2 regions of the Streptomyces sp. NPDC024687 genome follow, and region 2 is predicted to be linked to the other one. Evidence: predicted binding sites of a transcription regulator. Region 2 holds the regulator's gene; the other holds the start of a gene.
The links. Region 2 encodes HspR, which represses chaperone genes until heat shock. Its sites were predicted from a motif close to TTGAGNNNNNNNNNCTCAA; they were not measured.

Region 1 (11,664 bases), on a different contig from region 2:
CGTCCGGGAGCTGGAGCGGGCGGACGCGAAGCCCCGGACGCACCTGGGCCGCAGCAAGACCCACGACGACGCGACGGTGGTGTACGCGGAACTCTGAGCCCGGGAACGGTGTCCGCACCGGCCCGCCCTGGAAGGTCGGGGGGCACGGCCAGGACTGCGTCCCGCCGAGCGACACGACAAGCCCGGCCGTCTCGGTCGGTACGGGCGGTTACGGGTGAGCCCGAGCCCTGGATGGCGGAAACACGGCCACGGTTGCGTCCCGCCGGGGGGGTGCGGGAACCCCGGCCACGTCGGTCGGTACGGGCAGTCACTGGTAGCTCCGGGCCCTGGGCAATCGGAGGCAGGACCAGGGATGCGTCCCGGTGAGCGGTACGGAGAGCCCGGGACCCGTGACCGCACGGGCCCGCACGGCGCCTCGGTCCCTGAGAAGTCGGGGGCACAACCAGGAGTGCGTCCCGGCGAGCGGTGGGGGAACCCCGGCCACGTCGGTCGGTACGGGCAGTCACTGGTAGCTCCGGGCCATGGGCGAGCGAAGGCGGGACCAGGGTTGCGTCCCGGCGAGCAGTACGGAGAGCCCTGCCGCGTCGACCCGTACGGGCGGTTGCCGCCAGCCCGCGAACTGGTCACCCCGAGCCCCGACGGGGCTGGCGGCACGGACAGGACTGCGTCCAGCGGAGCGGTGGGCAACCCCCAGCCGCGTCGCCCGCACCGGCGCGGTCACCGGCCGGCCCGTGAGCGGGGGCACCCCGAACGCTGGACGATGGCGAGGACACGGGCCCAGGACTGCGTCCCGCCGAGCGGTGTGAGAAGCCCCGACCCGTCGGCCCGCACGGGCGGTCGCCGACCGGCCCGAAACCGGTCACCTTGAACCCTGGCGGCCGGGGCACGGCCCGGCGGAGCGGACGCGCGTGCGTCGGCTGGGCAGCGATACCGCGGACGCCGAGTCGGAGCGGACCCTGCACGGCGTCCTCGACTGCGTCGACCGGTGACCGGCACGGCGGAACAGACCGCCGTGCGGCGCCCTCGGTGCCAACCGGGCACCACCTCGACGGAACACCCGGCCGGACGAGACCACCACACGCACTCGACGGCACCCACCCGGCACCACCACCACGGACACCCAGCCGGACCAGACCAGCGGAGGGCAACGGCACCCGCTCGGAGCAGACCACCGCACGGCCTGCTCAACGGCACCACCAACGGACGCCCCGCTACCTCACATGGTCGAACGCCACCCCCGCCTACTTCTCCATGCCCCGGTTCAGCTGGTGCAGCAGTCGCGCCAGTTCCGTCACCTCTCTCGAGTCCCAGTGCGCCAGGCGGCCCGCGTACCGGGCCCGGCGTGCGTCGCGGACCCGTTGGACACGGGAGCGGCCCTCCGGCGTGAGGTCGACCAGCCAGGCCCGGCCGTCCGCCGGGTCCGGGGCGCGGGCGACCAGGCCCAGGTCCTCCAGGGCGCGCAGCTGACGGGACATCGTGGCCTTGCCGACTCCGATGTAGGCGGCCAGTTCGGTGGCGCGCTGACGGCCGCATTCATCCAGACGGACGAGCAGCCCGTAAGCCGCCGACTCCAGGTCGGGGTGGACCTCGCGGGCCATCTCCCCCTGGTTGGCCCGGGCGCGGCGCAGCAGGACGGTCAACTCACGTTCCAGCGCCAGGAATCCGGGCTTGTCCACACCGCTCGGCGCCACGTCGGCCCCGCCCGGGACACCGCCGCCGTTTTCCTCTTCGTGCACGTCAGCCCCTGCCTTGAATTTCCCGGCCGTGAATGTTCCGCCAGATTGCGACATCACCGCAGCCCCGTAAGTATTTCGCAGGGCTGGACCAATGGCAGCCGCCGGTCCCACTTCCCGACCCGTCGTCCTCGTGCGGAGCGTCTTCAGAGAGGTGACTGGCATGCCCACGTCATCCCCAGAGGTCACTCAGTCATGTCCCACCGAGCGTCATCGAGCCCCCGGAGGCACGCCATGCCCGTGCGCAGACCCGAACAGATACGTCCCCGACGCCTCTTCCTCATAGGTCTCCTGCTCACCGCGTTCTCCCTGCTCCTCGCGGCCCCCGCCCCGGCCGCGGAAGCCCCCGACGCCACCGCCACCCCGGCCCGCGGCGACGCCCACATGGGCATGGGCGTCGTAGCGCACGACGGCCAGGACGGTCTGCCCGCCGACACTCGTGCCACCCAGACGGAGGGGGTCGACGTCGCCAGCTATCAGGGCAACGTCGCCTGGCCGACCCTGTGGAACAGCGGCGTCCGGTGGGCGTACACCAAGGCGAGCGAGGGGACGTACTACACGAACCCCTACTTCTCCCAGCAGTACACCGGCGCCCACGGCATCGGGATGATCCGCGGGGCCTACCACTTCGCCACCCCGGACACCACGAGCGGCGCGACACAGGCCAACTACTTCGTCGACAGCGGCGGCGGCTGGTACCAGGACGGCAGGACCCTGCCCGGCACCCTTGACATCGAGTGGAACCCGTACGGCGACGCCTGCTTCGGCAAGTCGCAGAGCGCGATGGTCACCTGGATCCGCGACTTCCTGAACCGGTACAAGGCGCGCACCGGCCGCGACGCCGTCATCTACACGGCCACCAACTGGTGGACCCAGTGCACCGGCAACTACGGCGGCTTCTCCGCCAACCCGCTCTGGATCGCCCACTACGCCTCGACCGCCGGCACCCTCCCGGCCGGGTGGAGCACGTACACCATGTGGCAGTACACCTCCACCGGCCCCACGGTCGGCGACCACGACCGCTTCAACGGCGCCCCGGACCGCGTACAGGCGCTGGCCAACGGCTGACCCGCCCCGGCTACGGCGAAGGCCCGGGCCTCCCTCACGAGAACCCGGGCCTCCACCTCAACCGGTGCCGGCGGCCGCAACCCTCTGACGGGCTACGGCGTCACGCCGCCACCGGGACCTCCGGCACGGCCCCGTTCTTGGCCGGGGACAGCGCCAGCTCCAGGACCTGACGGACGTCGGTGACGGCGTGGACGTCGAGCTTGTCCAGCACCTCCGCCGGGACGTCGTCCAGGTCGGCCTCGTTGCGCTTGGGGATGATGACGGTGCTCACCCCGGCGCGGTGCGCGGCGAGCAACTTCTGCTTCACGCCGCCGATCGGCAGGACCCGGCCGGTCAGCGAGACCTCGCCCGTCATGGCCACGTCCGTGCGCACGAGGCGGCCGGAGAGCAGCGAGGCCAGCGCCGTCGTCATGGTGACGCCCGCGCTCGGGCCGTCCTTGGGGACCGCGCCCGCCGGGAAGTGGATGTGCACGCCCCGGTCCTTCAGGTCGCCGACCGGCAGTTCGAGCTCAGCGCCGTGCGAGCGCAGGAAGCTCAGCGCGATCTGCGCGCTCTCCTTCATCACGTCACCCAGCTGGCCGGTCAGCGTCAGACCCGCCGCGCCCGTCTCCGGGTCGGCCAGCGACGCCTCGACGAACAGCACGTCCCCGCCCGCTCCGGTGACCGCGAGTCCGGTGGCGACACCGGGGACCGCGGTCCGGCGCTCCGCCGGGTCCTGGGCCGACTCGGGCACGTGGTGCGGCCGGCCGATCAGACCGCGCAGCTCCTCGTCCGTGACGGTGAACGGCAGTTCCCGCTCGCCCAGTTCGTGCTGGGCCGCCACCTTGCGCAGCAGCCTCGCGATCGACCGCTCCAGGGTGCGGACGCCCGCCTCGCGCGTGTACTCGCCGGCGAGCTTGCGCAGGGCGCTCTCGTCGATGACGACCTCGTCCTTGGCGAGGCCCGCCCGCTCCAGCTGGCGCGGGAGCAGGTGGTCACGGGCGATGACGATCTTCTCGTCCTCGGTGTACCCGTCGAGCCGGACCAGCTCCATCCGGTCGAGCAGCGCCTCCGGGATCGCCTCCAGCACGTTGGCCGTGGCGAGGAAGACGACGTCCGACAGGTCGAGCTCGACCTCCAGGTAGTGGTCGCGGAACGTGTGGTTCTGCGCCGGGTCCAGGACCTCCAGGAGAGCGGCCGCGGGGTCGCCGCGGAAGTCGGAGCCCACCTTGTCGATCTCGTCGAGCAGGACGACCGGGTTCATCGACCCCGCCTCCTTGATGGCCCGCACGATCCGGCCGGGCAGCGCGCCGACGTACGTGCGCCGGTGGCCGCGGATCTCCGCCTCGTCCCGGACGCCGCCGAGAGCGACGCGGACGAACTTGCGGCCCATGGCGTGCGCGACGGACTCGCCGAGCGAGGTCTTGCCGACGCCGGGCGGGCCCACGAGCGCGAGCACGGCACCGCCGCGCCGGCCGCCGACGACCCCGAGGCCCCGGTCGTTACGGCGCTTGCGCACCGCCAGGTACTCGGTGATCCGCTCCTTCACGTCCTCCAGGCCCGCGTGCTCGGCGTCGAGGATCTCCTTGGCGCCCTGGATGTCGTACGCGTCCTCGGTCCGTTCGTTCCACGGCAGTTCGAGGACGGTGTCCAGCCAGGTGCGGATCCAGGAGCCCTCCGGAGACTGGTCGCTGGACCGCTCCAGCTTGTCGACCTCCTTGAGGGCGGCCTCCCGCACCTTTTCAGGCAGGTCGGCGGCCTCCACGCGGGCGCGGTAGTCGTCGGACTCCTCGCCCTCCTGCTCGCCGTTGAGCTCGCGCAGTTCCTTGCGTACGGCTTCCAGCTGACGGCGGAGCAGGAACTCCCGCTGCTGCTTGTCGACGCCCTCCTGGACGTCCTTCGCGATGGTCTCGGCGACATCCTGCTCGGCGAGGTGGTCGCGCAGCTGCTGGGTGGCGAGCTTGAGACGGGCGACCGGGTCGGCGGTCTCCAGCAGCTCGACCTTCTGCTCGGTGGTCAGGAAGGGCGAGTAACCGGAGTTGTCGGCGAGGGTGGACACGTCGTCGATGGCCTGCACCCGGTCCACGACCTGCCAGGCGCCGCGCTTGCGCAGCCAGGCGGTGGCGAGTGCCTTGTACTCCTTGACCAGTTCGGTCGCGTGGCCGGGCAGCGGGTCGGGGACGGTCTGGTCGACCGTGGTTCCCTCGACCCACAGCGCGGCGCCCGGGCCGGTGGTCCCCGCACCGATCTTCACCCTGCTCCGGCCGCGGATGAGCGCGCCGGGGTCGCCGTCGGCCAGCCGGCCGACCTGCTCGACGGTGCCGAGCACACCGGTGCTCGCGTAGGTGCCGTCGATGCGTGGCACCAGGAGGACCTTCGGCTTTCCGGGTTCCGAGCGGGCGGCGGCCTGGGCGGCCTCCACCGCGGCGCGCACGTCGGTGTCGTTCAGGTCCAGCGGAACCACCATTCCGGGCAGCACGACCTCGTCGTCGAGCGGCAGCACGGGCAGGGTGAGCGGTGTGGACGTCGAAGCCATGATCTCCCCTTAGGCAGTCAAGTTGAGCTATGCCGACTCAATGCTCCACGGCCTTCGAATGTTCCCCACCCGTTTGCCTGTTCGCTGTCGGCGATCACGACTGCCGGAATCGGCGGTTCGGGCCCTATGGTCGCCCGGTACCGGACGAGTAATAGCCACATACCGCTAGCGGCCATTACAGGGGGATGTCATGGATGTCATGGATGTCATGGACGGAGTCGTAAAGGCGTGGGTGACCGGCTGGGTCGTGTCCCGCGGAGCGGCGGCTCCGGAGCGTGAGCCGTGGGGTTTCACCATCGATGTGGGACAGCTCGCACATGTGTCGCGGCACGTCTTCGACGCGCTGGGCGACGACGTGGACGAGAAGGCCGTACGCCAGGTGGCGGACGGGGTGACAGGGGCCGGGGTGTGGCTCAAGGTGTTCCAGGACCCGGAGGTGGTCGGGGGCTGGCTCGGCGAGGGCTGGTGGGTGGATCCCGAACCCGGCTTCCTCATGACGGTCCCCCTGACCACGGCCACAACCACGACCACGGCGGCCGAACGGCCCGTCGCCCCCGCCGGATACCGGCTGCGCACCTGGACCGTCGGCGGCGTCACGCGCATGCTCGTCGCCGCGCCCGACGGTTCCCTCGCGGCGCGCGGCCAGGTCGCCCCGACCGGCGCCACCGCCGTCTTCGATCAGATCGAGTCCGCGGCCGCCCATCGGCGCCGGGGGCTGGGCAGTCTCGTCATGCGCACCCTCCAGGCCGTGGCGGCCGCCACGGGGGCGCAGACCGGCGTGCTGGCGGGGACGCCCGCGGGCCGGGGCCTGTACGAGGCTCTGGGCTGGCATATGGAAGCTCCGCTCACCAGTGCGAAGTTCGTAGGACCGGACGCCGAGTGACGGCCCGTCACCGCCCGCGGGAAATCCGGAGACGGCAGAGGACGGTCTCTGTCATGCTCCGGTGGTTCCCACCGGCCGCACGGCGGACAACACCGGGCCGGCCCTCCCTCTTCCCGACGGCCACGAGGCACGCGCGTGGGGCGACCGACACGACCGAGAGGCAGACCATCATCACGGCAGGCACGCACCCCCTCCTCTCCGCCTACGACGACCAGATGCGCGGTGCTCCTCCCACCCCGCCCGCGGGGGTGACGTACGAGCAGGACGGGCCGCTGCTGCGGATCGTCGGTCAGTTCCGCGGGTTCGTGAGCGGGCCGCGCGACCTCGGCGTGGAGGGCGACGCGCTCGACGAACTCATCGCGCGGCAACGGGACTTCTTCGCGGCGCGCGGCGAGGCCGTCGAGTGGAAGACCCGCTCCCACGACACCCCGGCCGACCTCACCGAACGACTCCGCGCGGCCGGTTTCGTGCCCGAGGAGCGGGAGACGGTATTGGTCGGCCGGGCCGCCGAGCTGGCCGTACGACAGCCCGAGCTCCCGGAAGGCGTCACCGTGCGCCGCGTGACGGCGGACGCCGACATGCACCGCATCGCCGCCATGGAGTCGGCGGTGTGGGGCCAGGACCGGAGCTGGCTCGCCGACGACCTGATCGGCCGGGTCGCCACCGCGCCGGACGACATCGCGGTTTACGTCGCCGAGGCGGACGGCGAAGTGGTGTGCGCCGCCTGGCTGGCGTTCCGCCCGGGCACCGAGTTCGCGAGCCTGTGGGGCGGTTCCACGCTCGCCGAGTGGCGGCGCAGGGGCATCTACCGCTCCCTGGTCGCCGTACGCGCCGCTCTCGCCGTCTCCCGCGGGGTCACCTGTCTGCACGTGGACGCGTCGGACGACAGCGCGCCCATCCTGGGCCGGCTCGGCTTCCACGCGGTGACCACGACTACGCCGTACGTCTGGACCCCGCCGGCCCGCTGACCCCGCCGCGGCGCCGCAGGAGCGGCCAGGTCGCGACACCGATCGCCAGGGCGATCGGGTGACCCCAGTCGGTCATCGGGTCGGTGAACGCGATCAGGTCGGTCAGCAACAGCCAGCCGAAGAGGGCGAGCAACGGCCAGCGCAGCCACGGCCGGAGCAGTCCGGCCAGCGCGCCGAGGCTCGCGGCCACGCCGAAGCTGACGCCGTAGTCGAGGCGGTGCAGCGAACTGGCGGGCAGCTGCCCGGCCAGGACCGCGAGGCCCGTCGGGACCTCCGTGGCGAGGGTCGCCCCGACATGCCCGAGCAGGAAGACACCCGCCGTACGCACTCCGCCAATCCGCCGCTCCAGCGCGGTGAGGACGAACAGCAGGGCGAGGGCGTACGACGAGAGGATGCCGCCCGCGATCCACAGCGCGCTGGCCACCAGCACCAGGACGGGCATCCGCACGAGGTGCGCGACATCGGTGCTGGAGCCCTGGTACAGGGTGTGGACGAGGGCGGGGTCCAGCTGCGCGGCGACGAGTGAGACGGTGGCCAGGACGGCGCCGTAGACGAAGGTGAACGGTGTCCCGGTGGGAGTGGGGAGCAGCCGCTGGAGCCGGAGGACGCGCAATCCGGTGTCAGGGGCGGCCGTTGCCGGGGGTGTCACCGGTGTCCCGGCGGCACACCTCTCGGCCCGTTCCCTCTGCCGGGGCACCCCGTCGAGGAGCGCGGCCACTTCCGGAAAGCACGCGTCCGGGGCAGGAGCTTCCGGTGCGGGCGGGTCGGAAGGGGCTGGGGGCACGGTCCGTTCCAAGGTGAGCTGCTCCTTCCGTCCCACCCCACCCTTCGCGCCCCACCCACCCGCTGTCTGTGACCGACGCCACCCCGGCCCCGATTCACAGGGACTTCTCAAGGAGCCCCGGCCCGGTCGCCGTACCTGCCAAGATGGGCCGATGCCCACCTCGTACGACATTCCCGAAGTCCTGGACCGTCGCGAGGGCCCGTACGGAGAGGTCGTCCTGCGGCGGCACGGCGAGCTGCTCCAGATCATCGCCAACGGCTGCTTCCTGATGGACACCTCCGACGGACGCTCGGAGCGGATGCTCGTCGACGCGGCGCTCGCCGCGCTCGACGACCGTCCGGATCCGCACGTCCTCATCGGCGGCCTCGGCGTCGGCTTCTCGCTCGCACACGCGGTCGCGAACCCCCGGTGGGGCCGGATCACGGTCGCCGAGCGGGAGCCGGCCATCATCGACTGGCACCGCGCGGGCCCGCTCTCGGCACTCACGGCGAGGGCGCTCGCCGATCCCCGGACGAACATTCTGAAAACGGATCTGGTCGAATTCGTCAATGAGACATGCGCCACTTTTGACGTGCTGTGCCTCGACATCGACAACGGACCCGACTGGACGGTCACGGAGAGCAACGGCGGACTCTACGCGCGTACCGGACTCACAAGCTGCGCAAGGGTGTTGAAGCCGGGCGGGGTACTGGCCGTGTGGTCGGCGAAACCCTCTCCGGAATTTGAGCAATCACTGGCAAATGCCGGGTTCCAGCAGGTACGTACCGAGGAGATCCCCGTTGCCCGGGGCGTACCCGACGTCGTCCATCTCGCCGTCCGACCTGGATAGCAAAGGGGTGACGGCTCCCCGTACTCTGCTTCCCTACGCCGATCATTCAAGCGTCAATCGCAGTCATGCGCAGACAAGGAATCACCCCACATGGTTCCGGAAAGCACTCCCCAGGGGCGGGCGATGGAGCAGACACACACCTCCCACAACGGTTCGACGGCCACTCCCGGCGCCCAGCGCCGGGTCCTGGTCGTCGAGGACGATCCGACGATCGTCGACGCCATCGCGACCCGCCTGCGCGCCGAGGGATTCCTCGTGCAAACGGCGGTGGACGGTCCGTCAGCGGTCGACACGGCCGAGGCCTGGCAGCCGGACCTGCTGATCCTCGACATCATGCTGCCCGGCTTCGACGGTCTGGAGGTCTGCCGCCGCGTGCAGGCCGCCCGTCCGGTCCCGGTGCTCATGCTGACGGCCCGTGACGACGAGACCGACATGCTGGTCGGTCTCGGCGTCGGCGCCGACGACTACATGACCAAGCCGTTCTCGATGCGTGAGCTGGCCGCGCGCGTGCACGTCCTGCTGCGGCGCGTCGAGCGGGCCGCGCTGGCCGCCACCACGCCGCGCTCCGGCATCCTCCGACTCGGCGAGCTGGAGATCGACCACGCGCAGCGCCGGGTGCGGGTGCGCTCGGAGGACGTCCACCTGACGCCCACCGAGTTCGACCTCCTGGTGTGCCTGGCCAACACCCCGCGCGCGGTGCTCTCCCGTGAGCAGCTGCTCGCCGAGGTGTGGGACTGGGCGGACGCCTCCGGCACCCGGACCGTCGACAGCCACATCAAGGCCCTGCGCCGGAAGATCGGCGCCGAGCGGATCCGCACGGTGCACGGCGTTGGCTACGCCCTGGAGACGCCGACGCCATGAGCGAGGGTCCGGCCGGCCGGAGAAACCCCAGGGACCCCTGGGGCGGAGTGAGCCCCTTCTCGATCAAGACCAAGCTGGGTGCGCTGGTCGTCATCGCGGTCCTCATCACCACCGGGCTGATGATGATCGCGATGCGCACAGCCACCGAGCTGCGCTTCATCACGGTCTTCTCGATGATCGCCACACTCCTGATTACGCAGTTCGTGGCGCATTCGCTCACCGCGCCCCTGGACGACATGAACGCGGTCGCCCGGTCCATCTCGCACGGCGACTACACCCGCCGGGTCCGCGAGAACCGCCGGGACGAACTGGGCGACCTGGCCCAGACGATCAACCGCATGGCGGACGACCTGGAGGCCCAGGAACGCCAGCGCAAGGAACTTGTGGCAAATGTCTCCCACGAGCTGCGCACGCCCATCGCGGGCCTGCGCGCCGTGCTGGAGAACATCGTCGACGGGTTCACCCAGGCCGACCCCGAGACCATGCGCACGGCCCTGAAGCAGACCGAGCGGCTGGGCCGGCTGGTGGAGACCCTGCTGGACCTGTCCCGCCTCGACAACGGCGTCGTGCCGCTGAAGAAGCGCCGGTTCGAGGTGTGGCCGTATCTCTCGGGCGTGCTGAAGGAGGCCAACATGGTCGCCACGGCCCGCGCGGGCATCGCCTCGGGATCCGGCAGCCACACGCGCAACGACGTCCATCTGCACCTCGACGTCTCGCCGCCCGAGCTGACCGCGCACGCCGACCCGGAGCGCATCCACCAGGTCGTCGCCAACCTGATCGACAACGCGGTCAAGCACAGCCCGGCACACGGACGGGTGACGGTCAAGGCGCGGCGCGGGGCCCTGCCCGAGTCGCTCGAACTGGAGATCCTCGACGAGGGCCCCGGCATTCCGCGCTCGGAGTGGCACCGCGTCTTCGAGCGGTTCAACCGCGGTCAGGTCATGCGGCCGCACGGTCCGGGCAGCGACGGCGGCACCGGGCTCGGGCTCGCGATCGCCCGCTGGGCGGTGGATCTGCACGGCGGCCGGATCGGAGTGGCCGAATCCGAGCGGGGCTGCCGGATCCTTGTCACCCTTCCGGGACTTTCATCTCGGCCAAGTTGACGTAAAGTTCGAAGCGGAGCCGCAAGATCCATCTCTGTTCCGCGCTGACGGACACGTGTGATCAGGCAGAGGGCCGCGCCGCAGTCGCGCAGAGCCCCGCTCGGTGCTTCCCTCGGGCGGACGCACGTACCGGAACCACGTTTGTTTCCCGCCATTTCCACCCGCGAAACACGCTCTTCGATGTGACTTACACGACGATGGACGGGCCCGGCCTGACCTTCGCGGTCTTGGGGGCGTAGCCTTTATTCCCGCTGTCCATCACCTTGTGAGAAGCGGAAGAGGGCGGTTGCCGCCGTGTCGCCACAGTCCCCCAGTAACTCGAGCATCTCGACCGACGCAGACCAAGCGGGCAAGAACCCCGCTGCCGCGTTCGGGCCGAACGAGTGGCTCGTCGACGAGATCTATCAGCAGTACCTCCAGGACCCGAATTCCGTAGACCGTGCCTGGTGGGACTTCTTTGCCGACTACAAGTCGGGGGGTGCCGCCCCGGCTGCGGCGGGTACCGCGGCCGCGGGGGCCGCGGAGACCACCACCGCTCCGGCGCAGGCCGCCCCGGCTCCCAGCGCCCCGGCCCAGGCTGCCGCGCCGGCTCAGGCCGCTGCTCCGGCCGCCAAGCCGGCCGCCGCGGCTCCGGCCCCGGCCAAGGCCGCGGCACCGGCCGCTGCTCCGGCGCAGGCCGCTCCGGCCGCCAAGCCGGCGGCTGCGAAGCCCGCCGCGAAGCCGGCCGCCGAGGCCGCCTCCGCGGAGGGCCCGGAGCTGGTGACGCTGCGCGGCCCCGCCGCCGCGGTCGCGAAGAACATGAACGCCTCCCTGGAGCTGCCCACGGCCACGTCCGTGCGCGCGGTCCCGGTGAAGCTGCTCTTCGACAACCGCATCGTCATCAACAACCACCTCAAGCGCGCCCGGGGCGGGAAGATCTC
Region 2 (11,664 bases):
TCCGTTCGGTGAAGCGTCACATGGGCACCGACTGGAAGATGGAGCTGGACGGGAAGCCCTTCAACCCGCAGCAGATCTCCGCCTTCATCCTCCAGAAGCTGAAGCGGGACGCCGAGTCCTACCTGGGCGAGAAGGTGACCGACGCGGTCATCACCGTCCCGGCGTACTTCAACGACTCCGAGCGTCAGGCGACCAAGGAGGCCGGCGAGATCGCGGGCCTGAACGTCCTGCGCATCGTCAACGAGCCCACCGCGGCCGCGCTCGCGTACGGCCTCGACAAGGACGACCAGACGATCCTCGTCTTCGACCTCGGTGGCGGCACCTTCGACGTGTCCCTGCTGGAGATCGGCGACGGCGTCGTCGAGGTGAAGGCCACCAACGGTGACAACCACCTCGGTGGTGACGACTGGGACCAGCGCGTCGTCGACTACCTGGTGCAGCAGTTCAAGTCCGGTCACGGCGTGGACCTCGCCAAGGACAAGATGGCGCTGCAGCGTCTGCGTGAGGCCGCCGAGAAGGCGAAGATCGAGCTGTCCTCCTCGACGGAGACCTCGATCAACCTGCCCTACATCACCGCCTCTGCCGAGGGCCCGCTGCACCTGGACGAGAAGCTCACCCGGGCTCAGTTCCAGCAGCTGACCGCGGACCTCCTGGAGCGCTGCAAGACCCCGTTCTTCAACGTCATGAAGGACGCCGGCGTCTCCATCAACGAGATCGACCACGTCGTCCTCGTCGGTGGCTCCACCCGTATGCCCGCCGTCGCCGAGCTCGTCAAGGAGCTCACCGGCGGCAAGGACGCCAACAAGGGCGTCAACCCGGACGAGGTCGTCGCCATCGGCGCCGCCCTGCAGGCCGGTGTGCTCAAGGGTGAGGTCAAGGACGTCCTGCTCCTCGACGTGACCCCGCTGTCCCTCGGTATCGAGACCAAGGGCGGCATCATGACCAAGCTCATCGAGCGGAACACGACGATCCCGACCAAGCGGTCCGAGATCTTCACCACCGCCGAGGACAACCAGCCGTCCGTGCAGATCCAGGTCTACCAGGGCGAGCGCGAGATCGCGGCGTACAACAAGAAGCTCGGGATGTTCGAGCTGACCGGTCTGCCGCCGGCCCCGCGCGGTGTCCCGCAGATCGAGGTCGCCTTCGACATCGACGCCAACGGCATCATGCACGTGACCGCGAAGGACCTGGGCACGGGCAAGGAGCAGAAGATGACCGTCACCGGCGGCTCCTCGCTGCCGAAGGACGAGGTCGACCGGATGCGCCAGGAGGCCGAGCAGTACGCGGAGGAGGACCACCGCCGCCGCGAGGCCGCCGAGACCCGCAACCAGGGCGAGCAGCTCGTCTACCAGACGGAGAAGTTCCTCAAGGACAACGAGGACAAGGTCCCCGGTGAGGTCAAGACCGAGGTCGAGTCCGCCGTCGAGGAGCTGAAGGCCGCGCTCAAGGGCGAGGACACCGCGGAGATCCGCACCGCGACCGAGAAGGTCGCCGCGGTCTCCCAGAAGGTCGGCCAGGCCATGTACGCCGACGCCCAGGCCGGAGCGGCCGCCGGCGGCGAGGACGCCGGTGCCTCCGAGGCCAAGGCGGACGACGACGTCGTGGACGCCGAGATCGTGGACGACGAGCGCAAGGACGGTGCCGCGTGACGGAGGAGACCCCGGGCTTCGACGAGAAGCCCGACGTCCCCTCCGGCGCCACCCCCGACGACGCCGAGCCGAAGGCCGCCGACCCCTCTTCGGAGGCGGGGGCGGCCCCGGCCGGGGACGCAACAGCGCAGATCGCCGGCCTGACGGCCCAGCTGGACCAGTCGCGCAAGGCGCTCGACGAGCGCACCGCGGACCTCCAGCGGCTCCAGGCCGAGTTCCAGAACTACCGCCGCCGCGTGGAGCGGGACCGGATCACGGTCAAGGAGATCGCCATCGCGAACCTCCTGACCGAACTCCTGCCCGTGCTCGACGACATCGGCCGCGCACGCGAACACGGTGAACTCGTCGGCGGCTTCAAGGGCGTCGGGGAATCGCTGGAGACCGTCGCGGCGAAGCTGGGTCTGCAGCAGTTCGGCAAGGAGGGCGAGCCCTTCGACCCGACGATCCACGAGGCCCTGATGCACAGTTACGCACCCGACGTCACCGAGACGACGTGCGTGGCGATTCTGCAGCCTGGGTATCGCATCGGCGAGCGCACCATCCGCCCCGCGCGGGTGGCCGTGGCCGAGCCGCAGCCGGGCGCGCAGACGGTCAAGGCCGAGGACGGGTCCGAGGCCGGCGACGACAAGGACAACGGCCCTGAGGAGGGCTGAGGTCGAAGAGAACGATCGGGACACCGGAAAGGGGGCACGTCGAGGATGAGCACCAAGGACTTCATCGAGAAGGACTACTACAAGGTCCTCGGCGTCCCCAAGGACGCCACCGAGGCCGAGATCAAGAAGGCGTACCGGAAGCTCGCCCGCGAGTTCCACCCGGACGCCAACAAGGGCAACACCAAGGCCGAGGAGCGCTTCAAGGAGATCTCCGAGGCGAACGACGTCCTCGGTGACCCCAAGAAGCGCAAGGAGTACGACGAGGCCCGCGCCCTGTTCGGCAACGGCGGCTTCCGCCCGGGGCCGGGCGGCGCGGGCGGCTCCTTCAACTTCGACCTGGGCGACCTCTTCGGAGGCGGCGCCCAGGGCGGGGCCCAGGGAGCCGGCGGCTTCGGCGGCGGACTCGGAGACGTCTTCGGAGGCCTGTTCAACCGGGGCAGCTCCGGAACTACGCGCGTCCAGCCCAGGCGCGGCCAGGACATCGACACCGAGGTCAGCCTCAGCTTCACCGAGGCGATCGAGGGTGCGACGGTCCCGCTCAGGATGTCCTCGCAGGCCCCCTGCAAGGCATGCTCGGGCACCGGCGACGCCAACGGCAACCCGCGCGTGTGCCCGACCTGCGTGGGCACCGGCCAGGTGGCGAGGGGCTCCGGCGGAGGGTTCTCCCTCACGGACCCCTGCCCGGACTGCAAGGGCCGCGGCCTGATCGCGGAGAACCCCTGCGAGATCTGCAAGGGCTCCGGGCGGGCCAAGTCCTCCCGCACCATGCAGGTCCGTATCCCGGCGGGCGTGTCCGACGGGCAGCGGATCCGGCTGCGCGGAAAGGGGGCGCCCGGTGAACGCGGCGGCCCCGCGGGCGACTTGTACGTCACCGTGCACGTCGCTGAGCACCCCGTCTTCGGCCGCAAGGGCGACAACCTCACGGTGACGGTCCCGGTGACCTTCTCGGAGGCGGCGCTCGGCGGCGAGGTCAAGGTGCCGACGCTGGGCGGCCCCTCGGTGACCCTGAAACTGCCCCCGGGCACGCCCAACGGCCGCACCATGCGGGCGCGGGGCAAGGGCGCGGTCCGCAAGGACGGCACCCGGGGCGATCTGCTGGTCACCGTCGAGGTGAGTGTCCCGACCGAGCTGTCGGGGAAGGCTCGTGACGCGCTGGAGGCGTATCGCGAGGCGACCGTGGGTGAGGATCCACGGGCGGAGCTGTTCCAGGCCGCGAAGGGAGCATGATCTAGATGGACGGTCGTCGACGCAACCCGTATGAACTGACCGAGGAGACCCCGGTCTACGTCATCTCGGTGGCGGCCCAGCTGTCCGGACTGCACCCGCAGACGCTGCGCCAGTACGACCGTCTGGGGCTGGTGTCTCCGGACCGCACCGCCGGCCGGGGCCGGCGCTACTCGGCCCGGGACATCGAACTGCTGCGCCAGGTGCAGCAGTTGTCGCAGGACGAGGGCGTCAACCTGGCGGGCATCAAGCGCATCATCGAGCTGGAGAACCAGGTCGCGGCGCTGCAGTCCCGGGTGGCCGAGCTCCAGGCGGCTGTCGAAGGGGCCGCGGCGGCCATGCAGCAGCGTGAGGCGGCGGTGCACGCGTCGTACCGCCGTGACCTGGTGCCGTACCAGGAGGTGCAGCAGACCAGCGCGCTGGTGGTGTGGCGGCCGAAGAAGGCCAGGGACTAGGCACAGCACGAAGAAGGGGCCCGGAGATCTCTCCGGGCCCCTTCTTCGTGCGCCGTCAGCGGCTGTGGGGTGTGTCAACGGCCGCTGAAGAACTCCACCGAGGCGCTCTGTGTGCCCTGGCGGCCGTAGGCGTCCACGGCGTACACCTCGGCGACGCAGGGGCCGTTCCAGGGGGCCGTCCAGGAGAGGGCGCCGGTGGTGGAGAACCGGATGCCGCTGTCGCCGCAGGCGCCCGAGATCTCCCAGGAGTACCCCTTCAGGACGCGTCCCTCGTCACCCGCGCCGGGGGCCGCCGTGACCTGGACGGGGGCGCGCGCCGGCACCCCCTCCGTGACCAGGGTCAGCTTCGGCGCGGCCGGGCCGGTCGCGGTGGCCGGGGTGAGCCGGTCGACGGTGACCTCGGCGGAGGGCACCGAGTCGGCGTCCTGGGCGTCGACGGCGGCCACGTAGTAGGAGGCCTTGCCCTGCGGGGCGGAGGTGTCCTCGTACGACGTTCCCGCAGCGCTGCCCAGCAGGCTCCAGGCGCCGTTGACCGAGGTACGCCGGTAGACGCTGTAGCCGGTGGCGCCGTCGGCCGCGGTCCACGCGAGCGTGGTGGACGCGTCGGCGGGTGTGCCGGTGGCTCCGGTCGGGGCGGGCACCGCCGAGGCGACGGGACGGGTGACGGTGGCCGGGTCGGAGACCGGCGCGAAGTTCCCGGCCGTGTCGACGGCCTGCACCCTGTACGCGTACGCCGTCCCGGCGTCCGCCGTCACGTCCGTCCAGGAGGTCCCCCAGACCGGCTGGGGCCCGTCGGGGTCGGACAGTCCCACAGGCGCGCCCCACACCTCGTAGTGGTCGACGTCCTTGGACGAGGACGCCTGCCACGTGACGGAGTTGCCCGCCGTGGTGCCCAGCGCGGTCACCCCGGTCGCCGCGGCCGGGCCGGTGCGGTCAACCGTGGTCACGGCCTGGTCGGCGGTGCCGCCGGACTCGTTGCCGGCCTTGTCGTAGGCGCGAACCTCGTAGTAGTACGTGTCGCCGGTCACCGGCAGGGCGGTGTCGGTGTACGAGGTGGAGGTGGTCGTGCCGAGGGGCTTGGTGCCGAAGGAGGTCCCCTTCAGCCGCCGGTAGACCCGGTAGCCGGCGAGGTCCATCTCCTTGTTCTTCGCCCAGGTGAGTTTGGCTGTGCCGGTGGCCTTGTCGTAGGAGACCGAAGGGGCCGTCGGGGCCAGGGGCTTGACCTTGTCGACGTCGGCGGAGGTGCGGGGCGTGTAGGTGACCTTGACCTTGGCGGCGCCGGTCCAGTTGACGTAGTCGATCCGCAGGGTGTGTTTGCCGGAGGGGATCGTCACGTTGGCGGTCTTGTTGACCGTGGTGGAGACGTTCTTCCACAGGTCGATCTTGCGGACGCCGTCGAGGTAGACGCGGATGCCGTCCAGGCCGGTGGCGCCGAGCGCGAAGGGGCCGCCGGAGCCGAAGTCGCGGGTCACGGTCCAGCGGACACCGAAGTTGTCCTTGGGCAGGCCGGAGACGGGGGCGCCGCTCCAGCTCTGGTCGATCGCGGTGTCGCAGTCCGTTTTCTTCGGGGTGCCGGACAGGCTCGTGTTCGCGTAGAACTGGCGCTGGAACACGGGCGAGGCACACGACACGGCCGCCGAGGCGGGGGCCGCCGTCAGGGAGACGAGGGTGCCGGCGGTGGCGAGGACGACGGCGGCTGCGGTCGTCCGGCTGGCTGACTTCATTCGGTCCTCTGGTCGTACGGGGAACAGCAGTTGTGCGGCTGCTGTGATCACGACTCGCGAGGTGTGAAGTTGGTTGTACTAGTGTTCGCGCCAAGTCTTCACACCATCGGCGGAGAGTGGCGTTGCGCACTCGTTAAGTGATTCCGCTTGACGTCGATGGGCGGCCCCGCGTTGGCTTTTCAGACACATGGGCCGCAATGCCGCGCCCGCGTCCTGAAAGCACCAGAAGTGAGCAGCCCCATGCGTCGTATCGCCATAGCCGTGGCCGCGTCCACGATGACCCTCTCGCTGGCCGCCTGTGGCGCGCTCGGCGCCGCGAGCGGGAGCGAGGCGAGCCCGACCAAGGGCAACGACATCACCGTGGGTGTGCTCATGCCGGAGAAGACGAACACCCGCTACGAGGAGTTCGACTACCCGATCATCCAGAAGAAGGTCGCCCAGCTCACCAACAAGCAGGGCAAGACCGTCTACGCCAACGGCGAGGCCAACGCCAAGAAGCAGGCCGGGCAGATGCAGCAGATGATCGACCAGAAGGTCGACGTCATCCTGCTGGACGCCGTGGACTCGCACGCCATCGCGGGCATGGTGCAGAAGGCCAAGGACGCGGGCATTCCGGTCATCGCCTACGACCGTCTCGCCGAGGGCCCGATCGACGGGTACGTCTCCTTCGACAACGAGCTCGTCGGCGAGGTGCAGGGCCGCTCCCTCATCGAGGCGATCGGCTCCGGCATCGACACCTCCGACAAGATCGTGATGATCAACGGCTCGCCGTCCGACCCGAACGCCGGGCAGTTCAAGGCGGGCGCGATGTCCGAGCTCAACGGCAAGGTGACGATCTCCAAGACGTACGACGTCGACGGCTGGAAGCCCGAGACCGCGCAGAAGGACATGGCCGAGGCGATCAGCGCGATCGGCAAGGGCAACATCAAGGCCGTGTACTCCGCCAACGACGCCATGGCCGGCGCCGCCATCCAGGCGATGGGGGACGCGGGCATGAGCAAGCTCCCGCCCATCACGGGCCAGGACGCGGAGCTGTCCGCGGTGCAGCGGATCGTCGCGGGCGAGCAGTACATGAGCGTCTACAAGCCGTACCCGGACGAGGCCGAGGCCGCCGCCGAGATGGCTGTGACGAAGGTCCAGGGCAAGGGCATCCAGTTCGACGCCCTCGCCTCGGACAGCGTCGACAGCCCCACCGACAAGGACATCCCGGCCCAGCTCGTCCAGGTCGTCGCGCTGACGAAGGACAACATCAAGAGCACGGTCGTCAAGGACGGCATCTACACCGTCAAGGACATCTGCACCTCGGCCTACAAGAGCGCCTGCGCGGCGGCGGGCCTGCAGTAACCGGCCCGGCCCCTCCCCGCCCCTCCCGGAGTTCACGCCACCCGCGTGAACTCCACCGTCACCTCCGGCGGTGCCCCCGGCACCCCCCGGTAGATCCCCTTGTGCGGGGTCACGTCGTCGTAGTCCCGGCCCCGGCCCACCACCACGTGGGACTCGTCGGCCCGGACCCGGTTGGTGGGGTCGTAGCCGCACCACTCGCCCGCCCAGTACTCGACCCAGGCGTGGCTCTGTCCCGCGACCGGCCGGTGCAGCTCCGCGTCCCGTTCGGGATGCAGATAGCCGGAGACGTACCGCGTCGGCAGGCCCACGCCCCGCAGCAGCGCGAGGGTGACGTGGGCGATGTCCTGGCAGACCCCGGCACCCTGCTCCCAGGCCTCGGCGGCGGAGGTGTTCACGCCCGTGGTGCCGGGCAGATAGGAGACCCGGTCGGCGACGAGGTCGGACACGGCGACCGCCGTCCCGTGGACGTCGAGGCCGGCCGCGAGCTCCCGTGCCTTGTCGACCAGTGCGGCCGGGACGGTCGTCCGGACCGTCGGGTCGAGGAACTCCAACAGGCGTGAGTCCGCGGTCTGCCGGGCGAGCTCGGCCCAGGCGGGCGGCACGGGAAGCGGGCCCGCCGGGTGGGTCTCGACCAGGCTGGAGGCCGTGATGGTGAGATGGCCGTGCGGGTCCATCAGGTCGAAGCCGGTGACCTGGGTGCCCCAGTAGTCCCAGTACGACCAGATGGGCGTGGCCGGGCTGACGGTGACCCGGGAGTCCAGGGTGGTCTGGGCGGGCAGGGTCAGCGGGGTCATGCGGACCTCGTTGTGGGACGAGGCGACGGGCTGGGCGTACGAGACGTGCGTGACGTGCTTGATCCGGAGGCGGCTGGTCATGCTCACGCTCCTTCCTGGGCCCATTCGACGGGCCCCTGGTACGGGAAGAACCGCTCCGCCACCGCCTCCGCGGCAGCCATACAGGCGCTCTGCAAGTCCCCCAGCAGCAGCGGGAGTTGTTCCTCCAGAGCGTGCAGGTCGAGGTATTCGAGGCGGGTGCGCATCCGGCCGATGGGGCGGCGCGCGGGGTCCTGGCGGGGGCGGCCGAGCGCGGTCAGGCACTCCTCCGCCGTCGTCAGGGCGTGCAGCGCGGAGCGCGGGAAGTCCCGGTCCAGGAGCAGGAATTCGGCCACGCGCGGGGTGTCGCCGAAGCCGCCGTACACACGCGCGTACGCCTCGTCGGCGCCCGACGCGCTCAGCAGGGTCGGCCAGTCGGGCGCGTGGGCCGCGTCCAGGACCCGGACCGACAGCAGCCGCACGGTCATGTCCACCCGCTCCAGACTCCGGCCGAGCACCACGAAACGCCAGCTGTCGTCGCGGCTCATGGTGGAGTCGGCGAGCCCGAAGAAGAGGGCCGCGCGCCGCCGTACGAGTTCCAGATAGGCGTAGGGGCCGGTACGGCGGGCCGCGAGGCGCTGGTCGGCCAGGGCGTGCCAGGTGGAGTTCAGGCACTCCCACATCTCCGAGGAGACGGCCTCACGGGCGCTCCTGGCATTGAGCCGGGCCGCGCCGAGCGCACCCTCGATGGAGCAGGTGGAGCGGGCGTCGAAGGCGAGCTGGTCGAGGACCTGCTGCATGTCGACCCGGGGGCCGCCCGCGTCGACCCCGAGGATCGCGTACAGCGACCGGCAGGCCAGGTCCTCGTCGCGCCAGGGGTCCTCGAGGAGGCGGTGCAGATAGGCGTCGAGGATCCGGCCGGTGTTGTCGGCCCGCTCGACGTACCGGCCGGTCCAGGTCAGTGCCTCGGCTATCCGGGAGAGGATCACGTCGTTCACTGCTGTCCCCCTTCCTGTACGACGGTGGGAGTGCCGTCGGGACCGTGCTGACGTGGGGCGATGTCCAGGCGGGCGGTTCCGTTCGCGGGCGTGGGCGGTTCCGCGGGGCCCTCGGCGAGCACCCAGGTGTCCTTGGAGCCGCCGCCCTGGCTGGAGTTGACGATCAGGTTGCCCTCCTGGAGGGCGACCCGGGTCAGGCCGCCCGGCAGGACCCAGATGTCGTTGCCGTCGTTGACGGCGAAGGGGCGCAGGTCGATGTGGCGGGGGGCCATGCGTTCGCCCGCGAGGGTGGGGGAGGTGGACAGGGCGACCGGGCGCTGGGCGATGAAGCCGCGGGGGTTCTCGGCCACGGCCTTGCGAGTCCTCTCCAGCGTTTCGCGGTCGGCCTTCGGCCCGATGACGATGCCCTGCCCGCCGGCCCCGTCGACGGGCTTCACGACGAGCTGGTCGAGCTGGTCGAGGACGGCCTCGAGCTGGCCGGGTTCGTCGGGCCGGAAGGACTCCACATTGGGGAGAATCGGTTCTTCGGAGAGGTAGTAGCGGATCAGGTCCGGCACGTAGGTGTAGAGCAGCTTGTCGTCCGCGATGCCGTTGCCGACCGCGTTGGCGAGGGTGACATGACCCGCCATGGCCGCGCCGAGGATGCCCGGGCAGCCGATCACCGAGTCGGGGCGGAAGTGGAGCGGGTCGAGGAAGTCGTCGTCCAGGCGCCGGTATACGACGTGGACGGGCACCTCTCCGCGGGTCGTGCGCATCCACACCCGGTTGCCCCGGCACACCAGGTCGTGCCCCTCCACCAGCTGCACGCCCATCAGCCTCGCGAGCAGGGCGTGTTCGAAGTAGGCGGCGTTGCTGGGGCCGGGGGTGAGGACCACGACCCGGGCGTCCTGGACGCCGTCGGGCGCGGCCGCGCGCAGGGCGGCGAGCAGCTTCTGCGCGTAACCGTCGACGGGGACCACGTGCTGCTCGGCGAAGAGGGACGGGAAGACCCGGGTCATGGCGCGCCGGTTCTCGATGACGTACGACACGCCGCTGGGAACCCGGACGTTGTCCTCCAGGACCCGGAAGTCGCCCTGCTCGTCCCGGACCAGGTCGATGCCTGCGACATGGATGCGCACGCCGCCCACGGGTTCGAGCCCGTGCGCGGCCCGGTGGAAGTGCGGGGAGTTCAGCAGCAGCCGCCAGGGCACGACCCCGTCCTCGAAGGCGCGGGCGGGCCCGTAGGCGTCCGCGAGGTAGGCCTCCAGGGCCCGGACCCGCTGGCTCACCCCGCGGCGCACGAGATCCCATTCCAGGGCGTCGAGGATCCGGGGCACGAGGTCCAGCGGCCAGGGCCGCTCCTCGCCCGCGAAGGCGTAGGTCACGCCCCGGTCGGTGAACGCCCGGGCCATCTGGTCGGCCCGGAACCTGAGTTCACTCGGCTCGATCGGCTGGAGCGCGGCCAGTACCGGCTCGTAGGCGGTCCTGACCTCGCCCGGCCGCTCGAACATCTCGTCCCACGCGTCGGCCAACGCGTATGCGTCAAATATGTCCGCCATGACCTGACGTTAAGTGCGGCACGTAACGGGGTGATCACTGCGCGGTTTCCGGCAGTTGACGCGCGGAGCGGACGGTTCCGGCCGGGGGCGAAGGGCCTTGGCGAGACACTCGTGAGGGTGGCCGCGTCACCGTCAGCTTGTTGCAGAAGAGCGGGCGGAGGGCCGTAGGTAACGGGGTATACCGGCTGTTTTCCCCGCCCCTGACCCGAGGAGCCGTGTTGCGGAGCCGGTCCGGGCCGCGCATAGTTGCTCCGCCGAGGGGGCTTCGACGCTCCGCTGGGGAAACAGGACAAGAGGGCGGTAGACGCTGGAACCGGGGGTGGGATGGGCAATGACCGGGCTCGGGACGGACGACCATCCACACGGTGCTGACCGGCTGTGCGAGGCCGGGGACCGGGTGTACTCCCGGGCCGTACGGCGCGGCCGCGTGCCCCGCGCCGACGCCGGGCCGGTGCCCTGTCTGCTGGAGCTGGCCCTGCTCCACCCGGACCCCGACGACATGGACTGGCTGGTGCCGACGGCACCGCAGGAGGTCATGACCCGGCTGCTGCGCGAGGTCCACGACGAGGTCAGCGCGAGCCAGCGGCGGGTGGGCGCGGCGGTCGCGGCGGTGGAGCGGTACGCGGGCCTGGGACCCAGTCTGGTGCCGGGCGCCGGTGAGGGGACCGCGATCCGGGTCCTCGACGGTCTCTCCCGGATCCAGGCCGCGATGGACGAGGCGACCGAGGCGTGCACGACGGAGGTCCTCACGGTCCAGCCCGGCGGCATCCGTCCCGAGCACGAGCTGACGGAGGGCCTGCACCGGGCGCTGGCGCTGCGCGGCCGGGGCGTACGGATGCGGGACCTCTACACCCACGTCGCCCGGCACGGCCAAGGGCTCCTGAACTACCTGGAGTTGATGGGTGGCTCGGTGCAGGCGCGGACACTGGACGAGGTCATCGACCGGCTGATCCTCTTCGACCGCAAGGTCGCCTTCATCCCCGCGAACGCCGACCGCACCCTCGCCCTGGAACTGCGGCACCCGGCGCTGGTGGAGTACCTGGTCACGGTCTTCGAGCGGCTGTGGCGCCTGGCGATCCCCCTCACCGCCCCCCTGCCCGACACCGGCATCGAGGGCATCTCCCATCGCGAGCAGTCCATCGCCGCACTGCTGGCCGAGGGCCACCAGGACGCGGTGATCGCGGAACGGCTGGGGATCAGCGTGCGCACCTGCCGGGCCCATATCGCCCGCCTGTCGGAGACGCTGGGGGCGGCCAGTCGTACGCAA

Region 1: a site for HspR is predicted at 5,339-5,357, ahead of lon (endopeptidase La). Genes of this name have one in related genera too.

Annotation. Positions count from the first base shown of each region.
Region 1 is NZ_JBVHLJ010000003.1:551,569-563,232, reverse strand. Features, by position in the region: gene ACZ39I_RS14460 (hypothetical protein) at 1-97, shown strand, start outside; gene ACZ39I_RS14455 (MarR family winged helix-turn-helix transcriptional regulator) at 1,242-1,736, opposite strand; gene ACZ39I_RS14450 (lysozyme) at 1,968-2,801, shown strand; gene lon (endopeptidase La) at 2,902-5,316, opposite strand; gene ACZ39I_RS14440 (GNAT family N-acetyltransferase) at 5,525-6,199, shown strand; gene ACZ39I_RS14435 (GNAT family N-acetyltransferase) at 6,415-7,167, shown strand; gene ACZ39I_RS14430 (rhomboid-like protein) at 7,133-7,963, opposite strand; gene ACZ39I_RS14425 (spermine/spermidine synthase domain-containing protein) at 8,103-8,780, shown strand; gene ACZ39I_RS14420 (response regulator transcription factor) at 8,904-9,641, shown strand; gene ACZ39I_RS14415 (HAMP domain-containing sensor histidine kinase) at 9,638-10,744, shown strand; gene ACZ39I_RS14410 (multifunctional oxoglutarate decarboxylase/oxoglutarate dehydrogenase thiamine pyrophosphate-binding subunit/dihydrolipoyllysine-residue succinyltransferase subunit) at 11,039-11,664, shown strand, end outside.
Region 2 is NZ_JBVHLJ010000005.1:447,810-459,473, forward strand. Features, by position in the region: gene dnaK (molecular chaperone DnaK) at 1-1,649, shown strand, start outside; gene grpE (nucleotide exchange factor GrpE) at 1,646-2,302, shown strand; gene dnaJ (molecular chaperone DnaJ) at 2,348-3,529, shown strand; gene ACZ39I_RS22230 (heat shock protein transcriptional repressor HspR) at 3,535-3,981, shown strand; gene ACZ39I_RS22235 (fibronectin type III domain-containing protein) at 4,056-5,705, opposite strand; gene ACZ39I_RS22240 (sugar ABC transporter substrate-binding protein) at 5,946-7,049, shown strand; gene ACZ39I_RS22245 (transglutaminase family protein) at 7,082-7,924, opposite strand; gene ACZ39I_RS22250 (alpha-E domain-containing protein) at 7,927-8,859, opposite strand; gene ACZ39I_RS22255 (circularly permuted type 2 ATP-grasp protein) at 8,856-10,397, opposite strand; gene ACZ39I_RS22260 (helix-turn-helix transcriptional regulator) at 10,729-11,664, shown strand, end outside.